2 regions of the Caballeronia sp. LjRoot31 genome follow, and region 1 is predicted to be linked to the other one. Evidence: riboswitches for the same ligand, from Rfam matches in the RefSeq annotation. Region 1 holds a riboswitch; the other holds the start of a gene.

The links. Region 1 has a riboswitch for thiamine pyrophosphate ahead of ACSQ8V_RS16500 (FAD-dependent oxidoreductase). Riboswitches for the same ligand answer to the same signal wherever they lie in the genome.
Region 2: it holds a riboswitch for thiamine pyrophosphate, as region 1 does, so the genes downstream of both, thiC (phosphomethylpyrimidine synthase ThiC) here and ACSQ8V_RS16500 (FAD-dependent oxidoreductase) in region 1, are expected to answer to the same signal.

What each region holds. Positions count from the first base shown of each region.
Region 1 covers NZ_CAXURX020000001.1:3,697,942-3,705,851, forward strand. The annotation lists gene mlaE (lipid asymmetry maintenance ABC transporter permease subunit MlaE) at 1-485, opposite strand, end outside; gene ACSQ8V_RS16480 (ABC transporter ATP-binding protein) at 482-1,300, opposite strand; gene thiE (thiamine phosphate synthase) at 1,418-2,479, opposite strand; gene ACSQ8V_RS16490 (thiazole synthase) at 2,482-3,294, opposite strand; gene thiS (sulfur carrier protein ThiS) at 3,318-3,515, opposite strand; gene ACSQ8V_RS16500 (FAD-dependent oxidoreductase) at 3,524-4,669, opposite strand; TPP riboswitch at 4,907-5,037, opposite strand; gene ACSQ8V_RS16505 (ABC transporter ATP-binding protein/permease) at 5,410-7,161, shown strand; gene ACSQ8V_RS16510 (MFS transporter) at 7,315-7,910, shown strand, end outside.
Region 2 covers NZ_CAXURX020000001.1:1,295,848-1,303,757, reverse strand. The annotation lists gene ACSQ8V_RS05605 (Fic family protein) at 1-1,203, opposite strand, end outside; gene ACSQ8V_RS05600 (EamA family transporter) at 1,668-2,621, opposite strand; TPP riboswitch at 3,158-3,286, shown strand; gene thiC (phosphomethylpyrimidine synthase ThiC) at 3,619-5,550, shown strand; gene ACSQ8V_RS05590 (glycine zipper 2TM domain-containing protein) at 5,891-6,103, shown strand; gene ACSQ8V_RS05585 (hypothetical protein) at 6,359-6,787, shown strand; gene ACSQ8V_RS05580 (hypothetical protein) at 7,041-7,175, shown strand; gene ACSQ8V_RS05575 (L-lactate permease) at 7,397-7,910, shown strand, end outside.

The DNA of each region.
Region 1 (7,910 bases):
CCGACCGCGCTGAAAATGGCGGCCAGAATCGGCATGGCGATGATGCCCGCCCAGAAGCGCGGCGCCACCACCACCTTGAGCGGATCGACCGCCATCATTTCCATGGCGGTAAGCTGCTCGCCGGCTTTCATCAGGCCGATTTCCGCCGTCAGCGACGTGCCCGCGCGACCCGCGAACAGCAACGCGGTCACCACCGGCCCGAGTTCGCGCACCAGCGACAGCGCCACCAGGAGGCCGAGCGCTTGCTCGGAGCCGTATCGGTTAAGGGTGAGATAACCCTGCAAACCGAGCACAAAACCCACGAACAAGCCCGAAACCGCGATGATCAACAGCGAATAGTTACCGACAAACAGGATCTGTTTCGTGACAAGGCGCGGCCGGCGCATCAACGGAAAGAATTCGACGACCAGGCGCAGGAACATGCGCGTCGCGTAACCAATCGTGCCGAAGCTGCCGAGCACCGACCGTCCGATGGCGCTGATCATGCTTTTGCTCCAAGTCCAAAGTCCGCCGCCAGCGGCGTCGTGCTTGGATAGTGAAATTTGAACGGACCGTCCGGCGTACCGTCGATAAACTGCCGAACCGACGGTTCCTGGGACGCCCGCAACTGCGCCGGCGTGCCTTCAGCCAGAACGCCGCCGTTCGCGATGAAATACACGTAATCGGCAATGGCGAACGATTCCGGCACGTCGTGCGTCACCAGAATGGACGTGGCGCCGAGCGCGCTGTTCAGCGTGCGGATCAAATTAGCCGTGATGCCGAGCGAAATGGGATCGAGGCCTGCAAAGGGCTCGTCGTACATCATCAGTTCGGGATCCAGCGCGATGGCACGGGCAAGCGCCACGCGGCGAGCCATGCCGCCCGATATCTCCGACGGCGCGAGATCGCGCGCCCCCCGCAAACCGACCGCGTTGAGCTTCATCAGCACGAGGTCACGCAGGAGTTCTTCGGGGAGATCGGTGTGTTCCCGCAGCGGGAACGCGACGTTATCGAATACGGATTGATCGGTGAACAACGCGCCGAACTGAAACAGCATCCCCATCTTGCGGCGAAGCGCGTAAAGGCCGTCGCGGGTCTGCGTGCCGACGTCCTTGCCGCCGAACAACACCTGGCCGCGTTTAGCCTTCACCAAACCGCCGATCAAGCGCAGCACGGTCGTCTTGCCACAGCCGGAACCGCCCATGACAGCCACGACCTGACCGCGCTTGAAGCGCATGTTCAGGTTCGATAATACGAGCCGGTCGCCGTAGCCGAAATCGACGTCGCGAAGCTCTAGCAAGGTCTCGGGAGAAGCTGACACGAAGGCTGACAATCCTTTTACACAAGAGGGCCGAATTATAGGGCCTCTACGCAACGGGTGTCGTGGGGGCCCCCTTCGGTTGGTTTAACGGCTGAATATTTTCCCGAATCCGGCGCATTATCGCCCGAATTCCTGTTGCAGCGCAGAAATGGCGGCACCCAGATCCGGCGCCTCTGTAACGGCCCGCACGACTGCTGCACTTCCCACGCCGGTTGAAATAATTTGTCGCAAAACCGGGCCGTTGATGCCGCCAATTGCAACGAGCGGCACGATGCCGTCGAGCAAGCGCACATAACGTGTCAAACGCGACAAACCTTGTGGCGCCGTTGGCATGATTTTCGTCGTGGTCGGGAACACCGCGCCGAGCGCGAGGTAGCTCGGCTTGAAATGCAGCGCCTTCAGCATTTCATAGTAGCCATGGGTCGACAGGCCCAAGCGCAAGCCCGCTTCGGCAATCGCGTTCAGGTCGGCAGTCTCCACGTCTTCCTGCCCGAGATGCACGCCGTACGCACCGGCCTTGATGGCTTCCTGCCAATGATCATTGATAAAAAGCTGCGCCTCGTGCTTCGCGCCCGCCGCCACCGACCGTTCGATTTCCTGCTTCAAATCGCCGGAATCGGTGGTTTTGCGGCGTAATTGCGCCGTTCGGACGCCTTGATCGAGAACCCGTTCGACCCATTCCGCGCTCGGCAGGACGGGATATAAGCCAAGCCTCTCCGGGCAATGGGGGAAAGGCTTTGAAGGGGCCGCCGGCAATTTCCCGACCTTCGGGAACGTGGAAAAATCGACGGGCCACGCGTCGAGTTCGTCCAGATTGGCCGGGCGCCACGCAAGCGCCAGCACAAGCGCGTCGTGCGGCTCGAAACCGCAATCAAGGAATGCGGCCAGCGCCGCCGGCCAATCATCCGACCATTCGCCCTCCAGCGTGTACTCGACGTTATCCAGATGCAGCGTCGCCCTCCCCGCTTCTACCTCCAGACGCCCAACTCCCTTCGGCAACGGCTCAACGCCGCCATCCACGATCAAATCACCCGAGCGCGGATGATCCGGCTCGCTCAAGCAGATTCGCCATGTCTTCGATCCCGCCGGCCACTCGCCCAGCCGCCGCCGGATTCGCTCGGCGGCTTCCAGCAATTCATCCGCCGGGGGCCAAAATACTTCCTTATCCAGCAATGCCATACTCATGCAGCACTCCCGTCTTGATGCCAGAACGGCATGCCGACCACCGGCGTGCTCGCTTGTGCGCTATCACGCTCGGCCATCGGCCCGGCGAGATAGGCCATTCGCCCCGCCTCGACGCCCAGCGCAAACGCACGCGCCATCTGCGGCGGAAACGTCGCCTGTGAGACAGCCGTGTTCAGCAACACGCCGTCGAAACCCCACTCCATCACCTGGCACGCATGCGACGGCACGCCAAGACCGGCATCGACGATAAGCGGCACATCCGGCAGCCGCTCACGCAGCGTGCGCAATCCGTAGGGATTTGTCACCCCTTTCCCCGTTCCGATAGGCGCGCCCCACGGCATCAACGCCTCGCAACCGACATCGAGCAGACGCCGGCCGATCACCAGATCCTCGGTGCAATACGGCAGCACCTTGAACCCCTCACGGATCAGTATTTCAGCGGCTTCCACGAGGCCGATCGGATCGGGCTGCAGCGTGTAGTCGTCACCGATCAGTTCGAGCTTCAGCCACGGGGTATCGAAGAGTTCACGCGCCATGCGCGCCGTGGTCAGCACTTCGTCCACGGTCTGGCAGCCGGCCGTGTTGGGCAGCAACGCGACGCCGTGACGCTTGAGGACATCGAAGAAACCGGCCTCGCCCGTGTTCGACTGGCGCCGCAACGCGACGGTGACCATGCCGGGACGGGCGGCATCGATAGAATCCGACAGCGATTGCAGCGACGGATAGCGCGACGTCCCCAGCAGCACCCGGCTCGGGAACGACGTGCCGTAGAGCGTGAGGGTATCGGCTGTGGTGATGGTTGAAGTCATGGTTCGATTCCCTTTGGTTACCCTCAGCCGCCGGCGACCGGCGAGACGATATCGAGTTTGTCGCCAGCCGTAAGCGCCTTCGATGCATGTTCGCCACGCGCCACGAATTGCCCGTTCAGCGCCACGGCGAACGGCGGTTTTGCGCCGAAGGCCGCGAGGGCGTCGGTGACGGTGGCTGCGTCGGGCATGGAAAAAGGCTGCTGATTGATGTGAATGTTCATGATGAAAGTCAAAGCACGGGCGCCGCGTGTTCGCAGCGCAGCAAGGCGGACCAGCGGGCTTGGCGGCGCCAGTCGTCGAAGGAATCCGGATTGGTGATCGCACCGCCAAGCAGCGCTTCGGCGAGGGCGCGGGCGGAGTCGGCGACTTCGGGCGCGATCATGTAACCGTGTCGATACAACCCGTTCACCCGCAAGGTTCGTGCGCCGTCCCAGACAATTGCCGGACGATGGTCGGGCAAGGTCGGCCGACATTGCGAATTGAGTTCGAGAATGCGCGCCTCGCCGAAACCCGGATGCACCGCGAACGCCGCGCTCAGGAGTTCGAGCGCGGAGCGTACGGTCATCGGCGACATGTCTTCGCCTTCCACTTCGGTCGCACCGATCACGTAAAGGTCGTCCTGTTTCGGCGCGATATAAAGCGGATAACGCGGATGCAGCAAGCGCACCGGCCGCGTCAGGCCGATACCCGGCGCATGCACACGGGCTACTTCGCCACGAATGCCCCTTAACGCCGGCCATGCCGGTTTGCCGCCGAGCCCCCGGCAATCGATCACGAAATGCGCGTCCGGCGGGGTATCGGTATCGATCGTCGTATTCCAGTGAAGATCGACGTTACGTTCGGCCAGCCCCGCAGCCAGCGCAGTCAGCACTTGCCGGTTGTCGAGCTGGCCTTCGTTCGGCAGCAGCCAGCCTTGCGGAAAACGCGTGCCGAGCGACGGTTCCGCCGCCGCGACTTGCGCGCCGGAGAGCTTGACGAAGCCGTTCTGGAAAAGCTCCGAAGGCGCATTCGCGCGCAAACGGCGCTCGAACAGCGGCGCTTCGGCGCGGTCGCCGGCATGCCAGACGACCAGCGTGCCATTGCGCTGGAAAAACACCGGTTCCGGCATTTCAGCGATAAAACCCGGCCAGCGCTCAAGCGATGCCGCACCGAGTTCAGTAATCAGCAATTCAGCGCTGGCGGCCTCGGCGAGCGGCGCGAGCATCGCCGCCGCGACCCATGCGGCCGATTGCGTGCCGGCGGCGTCGCCGCGATCGTATAGCGCCACACGGTGCCCCGCGCCCGCCAGCAGCCAGGCGACCAGCCGCCCGCACAAGCCACCGCCAACGACGGCAAAGTCGTCTCGCCCGGACGCACGGGAATGCGTGGAGTGCATAGTGGAATGGGAATGCACAACGGTGTTCACGATGACGATGCCTCCTCAGCAGACGCTGCAGAACGCACGGAGCACACAGCACGGAAATCGAGATCGGGAGGAACGCCCGTTTCGAACCCTGGTTGCACGCGCGGCGCACAAAACATAATTCAGGGACGAAACCACGGCGAGAAAGCGGCTCGGGAGCGCATAACCTGCGGCTCCTGTGCCAGCCAATACTGGAAGAAACTGGAAACGCGGCGGTTTCCGGAAACTTCCCTCGCCGGTATTACCCGGATCGGGTGCAAAGGGACTCTCTCAGCCTCGCCGCGCGTTTCTCCGTTATTTCAAGGAGGCAGACGCGTGCCGAAGCACCCCTGTTTCGTCATCGATCATTAAAACATAAAAGCGAAACGACCCGCAAACCGGGAAAAGCCGGGGACCCGGCGCGGACAAGACCGGACAGCCTTCCCTTTCGTTCGCGGTACGCGCACTCTGGCACAATGCCGCGAACGCCGATTCGTCTTGGTTGGCCGGCAGCATACGCGTACGGCAAGCGCCTCGCTGCTGCATTGCATCAGCGGGCGGTCGCCAGCCGGGCGAGGATTAAGGAAGAATTAAGCCACGCCCGAAACAATGCTCCGGCACGCGCCGTCTTTAATGGCCTCTTACGATCATTGAGACGGAGCAGGACCCTCCGCATCGATACGATACCGCCAAGTTACAACCTGCCGCCGAGCCGGCACGTCTTCAGGAAGCTCATGACCACCACACCTCCCGGCAACACAGAACAAAACGCCGACAAAGTGTCGGCGTGGAGTCTTATCAAGCCTTACTGGGTATCGGAAGAACGCGGCATTGCATGGCTTTTGCTGATCGCGATCATCGCGATCAACATGACGGTTGTGTACATCAATGTCCGCCTGAACACCTGGAGCGCGGACTTCTATAACACGCTGCAGGCCAAGCGGGTCGCCGAGTTTCCACGCTTGCTGCTGATCTTCGCGGGCCTCGCGTTCGCGTACATCCTGCTCGCCGTGTATGGCCGGTATCTGCGCCAGATGCTCGGCTTCCGGTGGCGCCAATGGCTCACGCACCGGTACCTCGAACAATGGCTCGGCGATAAAGCCTTCTACCGTATAGAACGCGATCGTCTCGCCGATAACCCCGACCAGCGGATCAGCGACGACCTGCAGTCTTTCGCCACGACCACGCTGTCTTTGTCGCTGGATCTGTTGTCCACGCTCGTCACGCTCGTCACCTTCATCACGATCCTGTGGACGCTGGCTGGCGCGCTGAGTTTCTCGTTGTTCGGCACGCCGATCACTATTCCGGGCTACATGGTCTGGGCCGCCGCGCTGTACGCAGTGCTCGGCTCGCTGCTAATCCAGCGTTTCGGCCACCCGCTGGTATCGATTAATTACCAGGCGCAGAAAGTGGAAGCCAACTTCCGTTTCGGCCTGATCCGCATTCGTGAGAACGCCGAGCAAATCGCGTTTTACGACGGCATCGCGACGGAAAACACCAACGCCCGGACCATCTTCGAAACGATCCGCCAGAATTACTGGCAGATCATGAAGTACACGCGGCGGATGACCTTCGTGCTGTCCTTCTACGGCCAGATCGCGATTATTTTCCCGATCATGGTCGCCGCTCCCCGCTACTTCGCAGGCGCATTCACGTTCGGCGTGCTGATGCAGATCAGTTCGGCGTTCGGCACAGTCAGCGACTCGTTTTCCTGGTTCATCAATAGTTACTCGACCCTGGTCGAATGGCGCGCCACCGTGAACCGGTTGCGCGAATTCAAGCGCGTGATGCGCTCGACGCACATCAAGGAAGCGATTTCGCCGGCGACTGCCCACGGTGGCATCAACCTGCATTACACGGATACAAAAGCGCTGACCACGACGGGGCTGAAGCTCTCGTTGCCAAACGGTACGCCGCTCGCGAACGTCGCGGATGTGATCGTGAAGCCGGGCTCGCGCTGGCTGGTGCAAGGCCCGTCCGGTTCGGGCAAGAGTACGTTGATGCGCGCGCTGGCCGGCCTGTGGCCGTTCGGTGACGGCACGATCGACGCCCCGGTCGACGCCAAGCTGATGTTCATTCCGCAGCAAAGCTACTTGCCGATAGGCACGTTGAAGGCGGCGCTGAGTTATCCGTCGACTGCGGAAGCCTTCTCAGATGAAGCCTGCCGCGAAGCCTTGCGCGCCTGCAACCTGAACGCGTACGGCACGCGTCTGGAGGAGTCGGGGCATTGGGCCAAGATGATGTCGCCGGGTGAACAACAGCGGCTCGCGGCGGCCCGCGTGTTGCTGCAAAAACCCGACTTCATGTTCCTCGATGAAGCCACCAGTGCGCTCGACGCCGAGAACGAGATGTTGATCTATACGGCGATCATCGACGCGTTGCCGAACGCCGCGATCGTCAGCGTCGCGCATCGTGAGTCGGTGAGTGGCTTCCATGAGAGCCGGATCGAGATCGAGCGCGCGGGGGCTGAAAGCCTGGTTGTGTAAGAGCGAAGCGCTTGTTCGATGCCCGGTGACCCCGGGCATCGAACGCCGAGTGAATCGCTACCGGGCAGGTTCTTTTTGACTTGCTTTTCCCGTTGAACGACGCACCGTAGAATGTCCCGGCGCCTGCATCGCAGGCTTTGAACGGGAGACCGGATGCGAGCGTTCGAGTGGTTCACCGAGTTGACGACGCGCGAGCGCCGCACGCTTTACGCAGGTTTCGGCGGTTACGCCGTCGATGCCTTCGACTTCATGATCTACTCGTTCCTCATTCCCACGCTGATTGCCACGTGGGGCATGACGAAGAGCGAAGCCGGGATGATCGCGACGAGCTCGCTGATTTCATCGGCTATTGGCGGCTGGCTCGCCGGCATTCTCTCCGACCGATACGGACGCGTCCGCGTATTGCAGTGGACGATCGGCACGTTTGCGTTCTTCACGTTTCTTTCCGGCTTCACGCATTCATTCGGACAGTTGCTGGCCACGCGCACGCTGCAAGGCGTGGGCTTCGGCGGCGAATGGTCCGTGGTCACCGTGATGATGGCCGAGACCATTCGTTCGCCGCAGCATCGGGCGAAAGCCGTGGGGACTGTGCAGAGCAGCTGGTCATTCGGCTGGGGTGCGGCGGCCATCCTCTACTGGGCGTTCTTCGCGTTGCTGCCCGAAGATAACGCGTGGCGCGCGTGCTTCTGGATCGGTATCTTGCCGGCGCTGTGGATCCTCTACATTCGCCGCAACGTCAGCGACCCGGA
Region 2 (7,910 bases), 2.4 Mb from region 1:
GTTGTTGTTTCGATACCCGGCCAGATCGCTCGCCTTCAAGATACCCGCGGTCACGCTCGGCGAAAACAGCGTCACGTACCACTGTGAAAAATCTCGCTTGAGGGTGGTAGAAGGATCGTCAGCTTGAGCCACTACGCGGCCAATCAGGGAGCGGACCCGGGCATGGGTCTCCGCGTAACCTTTGGCCGCCATGGCATCGCGCGTCAGCCGGTCTTCCTTGTTGGTCAGGGGGCTCCAGTCACCATTGCGAACCTTCGCGATCAGGTCGGTGCTGACCCGATACCCTTCGATAGACAGCGAGTGATACGCGTCCGCGACGTACCTTGCCTCTATGTCGTGCAGGAGCGCTTCGCTGTCTGGGTTCGGCAAGCGCGGAATATCGCGGAAGCGATCGATCACCATGTCCCGCATGCCCGACCACATGGCCTGAATGCGCTGCACATAAGGTGACTCGTTCATCCGGCCGCCAATATGGGCTAGCGGCCGCTCGAACGGGTTATCTTCGACCACCACATAGGCGGCCGCTTTCATCGTATCGAGGAGCTGGGCGGCATCCTGACCACGGCCGACGGCCCGCAACGCTCCCGCCATACGGCCGGCAACGACACTATGGCCGCCCTCGAGCAATCGGGCGGTGAGCGTACTGATATCGACCTGACGCGTGACGATCTGCGCGGCAAGCTCGTGCGTGTGGAAAAAGCTCGGACTTGCCCGAATCAGCGCTTCAGGCACAGGAATCAACATGAGTCCACTCGCGTTCGGCGCACGGCCGTCCACCAGCATGTCAGGCTTCGTCCGATAGAGAAACATGGAACAGCCGTGGGGCAATGCTTGAGGCTGGTTGGTCGCCAGCGGCGAGTAAAGCAGGATCTGCTTTTCGATACTGGTGTGGCCACTGTGCTTGAGGAGCGAAAGCTCGGGGCTCACCTGCCATTGGTCTGCAAACCTGGAGTGGGCATACGCGGCCACGAAGGTTTCCATGTTCGCGTACCAATGCGTCGAGTCGCCCTCCGCGTCTTCCGGATTGTTCGACTGATACCAGCCTTGAATGACGAGCTTGAGGAAGCCGGCATTCTGGAGCCGCTCACGGTGTGTGCGGGTGAGCTCGGGATGCGCACTGATCTGGAATACGGAAAGGCCCCTGTCTTGCAGCGCTTTGAGGATTGACAGGGAAGAGACTAGTTTTTCGTTGGGTGCAGCCACGCGGTTCGCTCCGGGACTTCAGACCATAATTAGAGTTTTGTGTCGTATTATATCCAGAGTTTTGTGTCGCACTATAACTCGAGTTTTGTGCTTTACTATAATTAGAGTTTTATGCTTTTTTTCGAGGCGAAGTTGAGCAATAAATTGGGCAGATCCAATGCTGTCAAGGCTCTATGACATTAATTTACCGAGACTTTCCCGCCTCAATCGATGTCAATTTATGGCTGTTTCTCGCCCGGTTGTCCACGAAAACCATGCGACGGCAGACGGTTTTATCTGACATAGTCGTGGCGCTGTCCGGCAGTTGGCAGCGTGGAAACCGGGTTTCATGCCATCGAGCGAGAACAAGCCCGGGGTTCTGTCTTTTCCCGACTATCCAGTCGCCCCATAAAAAAGCTGACCGTTTCTCCGGAAGTCTCCGAAACGGTCAGCCGTTTTTGAACTGTCAGCCGTCACGCCCGCCGTCAAACCAGCCCACGCCTCTTGTAATCGAACCAGAACGACAAACCCACGCTCGCCAGAATGATGAGGGTTGCCATCACGGTCCACTTCGTGATCACTTCGCCGAGAAACAGCGCACCTATCACCACGGCCACCACGGGATTCACGTACATGCAGCTGCTCGCGATAATCGGACTCGTGTGGCGAATCAGGTACGCATACGCGACATACGCGGCCATCGAACCGACGAGCATCAGATAGAGATAAGCCAAAAACGGCGTGAACCCCATGCTCACGATACGTTCGCCCGATACCCACGCAACGATGGTCGCCATCGCCCCGCCAAGGCCGATCTGCAGTGCAGTCGATACCAGCAGGTCGGACGGCAGCTTCAGACGCCCCGCGAGAAACGAGCCGCCTGCCCAGAAAACTGCGCCGCACAGGATCGCAAGACTGCCGGCGGTTGAACCCGACGACGGATCGCCGTGATTCAGCAACGCAATCCCGACCAGCCCAAGCCCGACGGCTACCCACTCACCCTTCGCCACTTTGCGGCCTGCAATCGCGGCGATGACCGTGGCGAACAACGGCACGGTCGCCACCATGACCGCGGCAGTGCCGGTCTCGACCGTGCGCATACCGAACGCGAGCATTCCGCTCGACAAACCCACAAGCAACGTTCCGACCGCCGCGGCGTTTCGCACTTCGGCGAAAGTCGGCCAGACCGGGTCCCGACGCGCAGCAAAGATGAACAAACCGATGCCGGCGAACAGGTTGCGCAACCCGGACAGCATCAGCGGCGGGAACGCTTCCAGCGACAGATGCACCGCCATGTAGGTCGAACCCCATACGAGGTACACGACGCAAAGGGCAAGCGCCACGCGGCCGCCGCGCGTCGCGGGAAGCCGGAACGGGAAATGGCCGGGAAGATTGAACGGGCGACGCGCAGGGGTATCGGCCAAGGGTTGCTGGCTCATCACGTCTGGCAGAACGTCTGGCGATGGCGCGTTGGCTGCTGCGTGCGGAAACGGCAACACGTCGGCCGAGGGCTGCGACTGCGGAGGTTGTGCCGGCGGCACAAACGGCGAAGCTGAAGAATCGGAATCAGACGACCGCGCGGGCGGCAACGGTGTGGACATCCGTTACTCCGCGACGAAGATGATTGCAACGTCAGCCGGCCAAACGGGCAGGCCTACAACCGCCGGTTTCGTTTCACCCGGGACCGGGGGAAACAAAGAGCGGCGCGCATGCCGCTTGAGCGTCGCGGCAAAACGGGCAAGGCAGGACAACATGTCGGAAGCAGGAAAAGGGGTCGGGCAACAACGTGCCGAAGCTCGATAACGGCTCAAAAAGCCGGCAGGAGCCGCCGCGAGTTTGCCGGACCGTTTCGTGAAAAATATCGGACCGCATCCGGGAAAACACGGTGGTCGCCATTATGCAGTAAGCCATGCACACGCACGCGGGAGTGTTACAGATGGTTGCCAACACGCTACGGCGAGGTGTATTGTTGCGACTGCTAACGCGGGGGTCCTGCGCTGCACATCGCAATCTGTCACTGGATTGTCCGTGTGTCGCGGGTGAGAAATACCCTTTGAACCTGATCTGGATAATGCCAGCGCAGGGAAGCGTTCGGATTTCGCAGCGCTGGGGTCTTTTGGGTCTATCTCTTCCTCGCGTTCCCTGCCAAGTCCGCCCGCCTTCTTCTCTGCTTTTCTTCGGTCTCCCGTAGCTAGCGTTTGACTCAGCCGGTTCTCGTGCCAATTGATGCCATTCGTGCAATTTCGCGCGTTTGGCGTTTTTTCGCGGACCGGCTGGGAAACATCCGTCCCCACAGCAACCATCTGCATGGGACCGGAGTAAGCGCATGGGATCGGAGTAAGCGCCATGGGACCAGAGTAAGCGCCAAAGCGCCCACTCTGGTCGACGCGCCCACCCCGGTCGACACGCTAATTCCGGTCGACACAGGAGAGCCGCATGAATGCCAATCCGAAATTCCTGTCCGACGACGCCGTCGTCGACGCTGCCGCCATCGCGCCGCTGCCCAATTCACGCAAGATCTACGTGACGGGCTCACGTCCCGACATCCGCGTGCCGATGCGTGAAATCACCCAATCCGATACCAACGAAAGTTTCGGCAGCGAAAAAAATCCACCGGTCTATGTCTACGATTGCTCCGGCCCGTATTCGGACCCGGAAGCCAAGATCGATATCCGATCGGGTCTGCCGGCCGTGCGCCAGGGCTGGATCGAAGAACGCGGCGATACGGAGTCTCTCAGTGGTCTCTCAAGCAACTTCGGCCGTGAGCGCGCCGCCGATCCGGCGACTGCCGACCTGCGTTTCAAAGGCTTGCATCGCACGCCGCGCCGCGCTGTGCCGGGCAAGAACGTCTCGCAGATGCACTACGCGCGCCAGGGCATCATCACGCCGGAGATGGAATACATCGCGATCCGCGAGAACCAGCGCCGTGCTGAATATCTGGAATCGCTGCGCACGAGCGGCCCGAACGGCGAAAAGCTCGCCACGATGATGGGTCGCCAGCATCCCGGCCAGGCGTTCGGCGCCCAGGCCTTCGGTGCCAACGCACCCAAGGAAATCACAGCCGAGTTCGTGCGCGAGGAAGTCGCCCGCGGCCGCGCGATCATCCCGGCGAATATCAACCACCCGGAAAGCGAGCCGATGATCATCGGCCGGAACTTCCTGGTGAAGATCAACGCGAATATCGGCAATTCGGCGGTGACGTCGTCAATTGGCGAAGAAGTCGACAAGATGACCTGGGCCATCCGCTGGGGCGGCGACACGGTCATGGATCTGTCGACCGGCAAGCATATTCACGAAACGCGCGAGTGGATTATCCGCAATAGCCCGGTGCCAATTGGCACGGTGCCGATTTATCAGGCGCTCGAAAAGGTCAACGGCAAGGCCGAAGACCTGACCTGGGAAATCTTCCGCGACACGCTGATCGAACAGGCGGAACAGGGTGTGGATTACTTCACGATCCACGCCGGCGTGTTGTTGCGCTATGTGCCGATGACCGCGAACCGCATGACGGGCATTGTCTCGCGCGGCGGGTCGATCATGGCGAAATGGTGTCTGGCGCATCACAAGGAAAGCTTCCTGTACGAGCACTTCGAAGACATCTGCGAAATCATGAAGGCCTACGACGTGAGCTTTTCGCTCGGCGACGGCCTGCGTCCCGGCTCAATCTACGACGCCAACGACGAAGCCCAGCTCGGCGAACTGAAGACGCTCGGCGAGCTGACGCAGATTGCGTGGAAACATGACGTGCAGGTGATGATCGAAGGTCCGGGCCATGTGCCGATGCAGCTCATCAAGGAGAACATGGACCTGCAACTCGACTGGTGCGACGAAGCACCGTTCTACACGCTTGGGCCGCTCACAACAGATATCGCGCCGGGCTACGACCACATCACGTCGGGCATTGGCGCCGCGATGATCGGCTGGTTCGGCACCGCCATGCTCTGCTATGTCACGCCGAAGGAACATCTGGGCCTGCCGAACAAGGACGACGTGAAGACCGGCATCATCACGTACAAGCTCGCCGCGCACGCCGCCGATCTGGCGAAAGGTCATCCGGGTGCTCAGGTGCGGGACAACGCGCTCTCCAAGGCGCGCTTCGAATTCCGCTGGGACGACCAGTTCAATCTCGGACTCGATCCGGACAAGGCGCGTGAATTCCACGACGAAACCCTGCCGAAGGACTCAGCCAAAGTCGCGCATTTCTGCTCGATGTGCGGCCCGCATTTCTGTTCGATGAAGATCACCCAGGACGTCCGTGAATATGCGGCGAAGCAAGGGGTATCGGATATCGAAGCGCTGAAGCAAGGCATGGAAACGAAGGCGATCGAGTTCGTGAAAAAGGGCGCTGAGATTTACCAGCGCACGTAAGAACGAGCAAGCAACGACCACGCCGGTCGCCCGTAAAGCACGATGACCCGGTGAAAATAGAAACGGCCTGTCGCATGTCACATGCGACAGGCCGTTTTGCGTTGGAGGACGCTCAATCCAGTACTTGTCTGCTGAATACGACGGTCGGGCACCGTTTCTGCTTCTTCATTGAAGGAACCGGCAGGAATTGTCTTTTCGCCGCCGGGTTGGACGTGGACAGTGAGGCTCACCCGCCCAGCGCAAATCATGCGCGGCATGCAACGCATGTACGACGAGGAGCCTCGCCGGTTTGACAGCAACCCGTTAAACCTTCGTGATTCATCGTTTTTGGAGAGTTGAAATGGACAAGATCAAACAGATTGGCGCTGCGACTCTGATTGCCGCACTTCTCGGCGGCCTGTCTGCATGCGATCAAATGAGCACCCGTCAACGCGATACGGCTGTCGGCGCAGGTGTCGGCGGCGTGGCGGGAGCAGCGCTTGGCGGCAGTGCGCTATCGACAGTGGGCGGCGCGGCCGCGGGCGGCCTGATCGGTAACCAGGTCGGCAAGTAGGTTGAACGCCAGCGTGATGTCAGCGTGCCAGATGATGTTTCATCCGGCACGCTTTGCCCGGTCGCCTCACTTTGACAATACAGCGGCTGGGTACAACCGAATTTAAGTGCTTGGGTGCGTCCGCCATCCCGTCCAGTGAAACAGATCGAAACATTGGGTAATCCCCGGTGCTTTCCCGTGTTTTGGCGATGCGCTAGGCTCCTGACATCCCGTTCATTCGAACGGTCGCGTTTCGACGCAATGAGGAGTCGCATCATGAGCCCAAAGCTCGCACTATCCGCCCTCTTGGGCGCTTTGAGCTTGAGCGCTTGTTACTACGTGCCGTATGGTTATTACCCGGCGTATCCACCCTATCCGGGCACCCCGGTCGTCAGCACAGCACAAGCGCAACAAGAGATTCCTGTCGCTCCTGCAGGGGCGCCCGGCACCGGATATGCGCAGGGCTATCAAGGCAACGACAACCCGCCCCCCTCCGCGTATGCGTCAACAACACCGCAGTACGTTGCTGCGCCGCCTGTCGCCTATGCGCCGTATCCCGCTTATTACCCGAGCTATCCGGTCTACGCGCCCTATCCGGCTTATTACGGGGGCTACGGTTATCCCGCGTACGGGTATGGACCATCGCTGTCGGTCGGCTTCGGCTGGTACGGTGGCGGCGGGCGCGGACATTATTATCGTCACTGAGCGTCGTCACTGAGCGCTTCGCCCTCTGCTTTTCCGCCCGGGCGAGCCTTACTCGTTCGATGTAACGCTTTCACGCGAACCGCGCTGCAATAGCGCGGTTCGACTTTGTGTGCCCTGATTGTTCGCGCTGTCCGGTCGCGTAAATAGCGCGTCCGGGACGGTTCCACGGCAATCGGTGTGATATGGCACGATTTTCGCTGACGTTCCTGATAGCTACGCCACCCCGGGCGCTATCGCTACAGGAATCCTCATCATGCTGGTCTTCGCGCTGGTTCTGCTCTGGCTTGCCGCCTGTCTTGGCGTGATCTCCATCTGGCTGTTGCGCCGGGTTTCACACGACTCGCCCGGGACCGACGCGTCAAAGACACACGAACCCACCACGCCCTAAAGCTTCGATACAACCCCGAAGGTATGGTTAATCCGTCCTTGACGCGCGCCATCCTCGCTCTATCCTTAGTCCAGACGCATTAGGCAAGCGCTTAGTTGCAACGGTGCGTCGAGCGGCGGCGCGCTTATTGCAACGCGACCGAGCTCACGGGGGTGTTAGTACCGGTCGCCATGACCGGAGAAAACGCCGCGCGTCCAGCAGAATAAAAACCAGGAGACGATATGTTTCACCAGATTCTGACGCCCGTCGGCGGCTCACTCGGCCTGTCCTTTCTCGTCGCCGTGCTGCCTATCGCAGTCGTGCTGGCCCTGCTCGGCTGGGCACGCCGGCCTGCCTGGCAAGCGTCGCTCGCCGGACTGATCGTTGGCATAGTGGTAGCCATCGCGGTATGGCACTTCCCCGTTGGCCTGGCGATTGATTCCGTCGCGGCAGGCGCCGTGTTCGCCGTCTGGCCGGTCATGTGGATCGTCTTCACCGCGATCCTGCTCTATAACATCGCGCAGCGTTCGGGCCGTTTCGAAGCGTTCCGGATATGGATGATCGATAACCTCCCGAACGACCGGCGCATCGTGCTAGTCGTGATCGGCTTCTCCTTCGGCGCGCTCCTGGAAGGCATCTCCGGGTTCGGCACGCCGATCGCCATTACGAGTTCGCTGCTGATCCTGCTCGGCTTTCCGACGCTCGAAGCGCTCACCTTCACACTGATCTTCAACACGGCGCCGGTCGCGTTCGGCG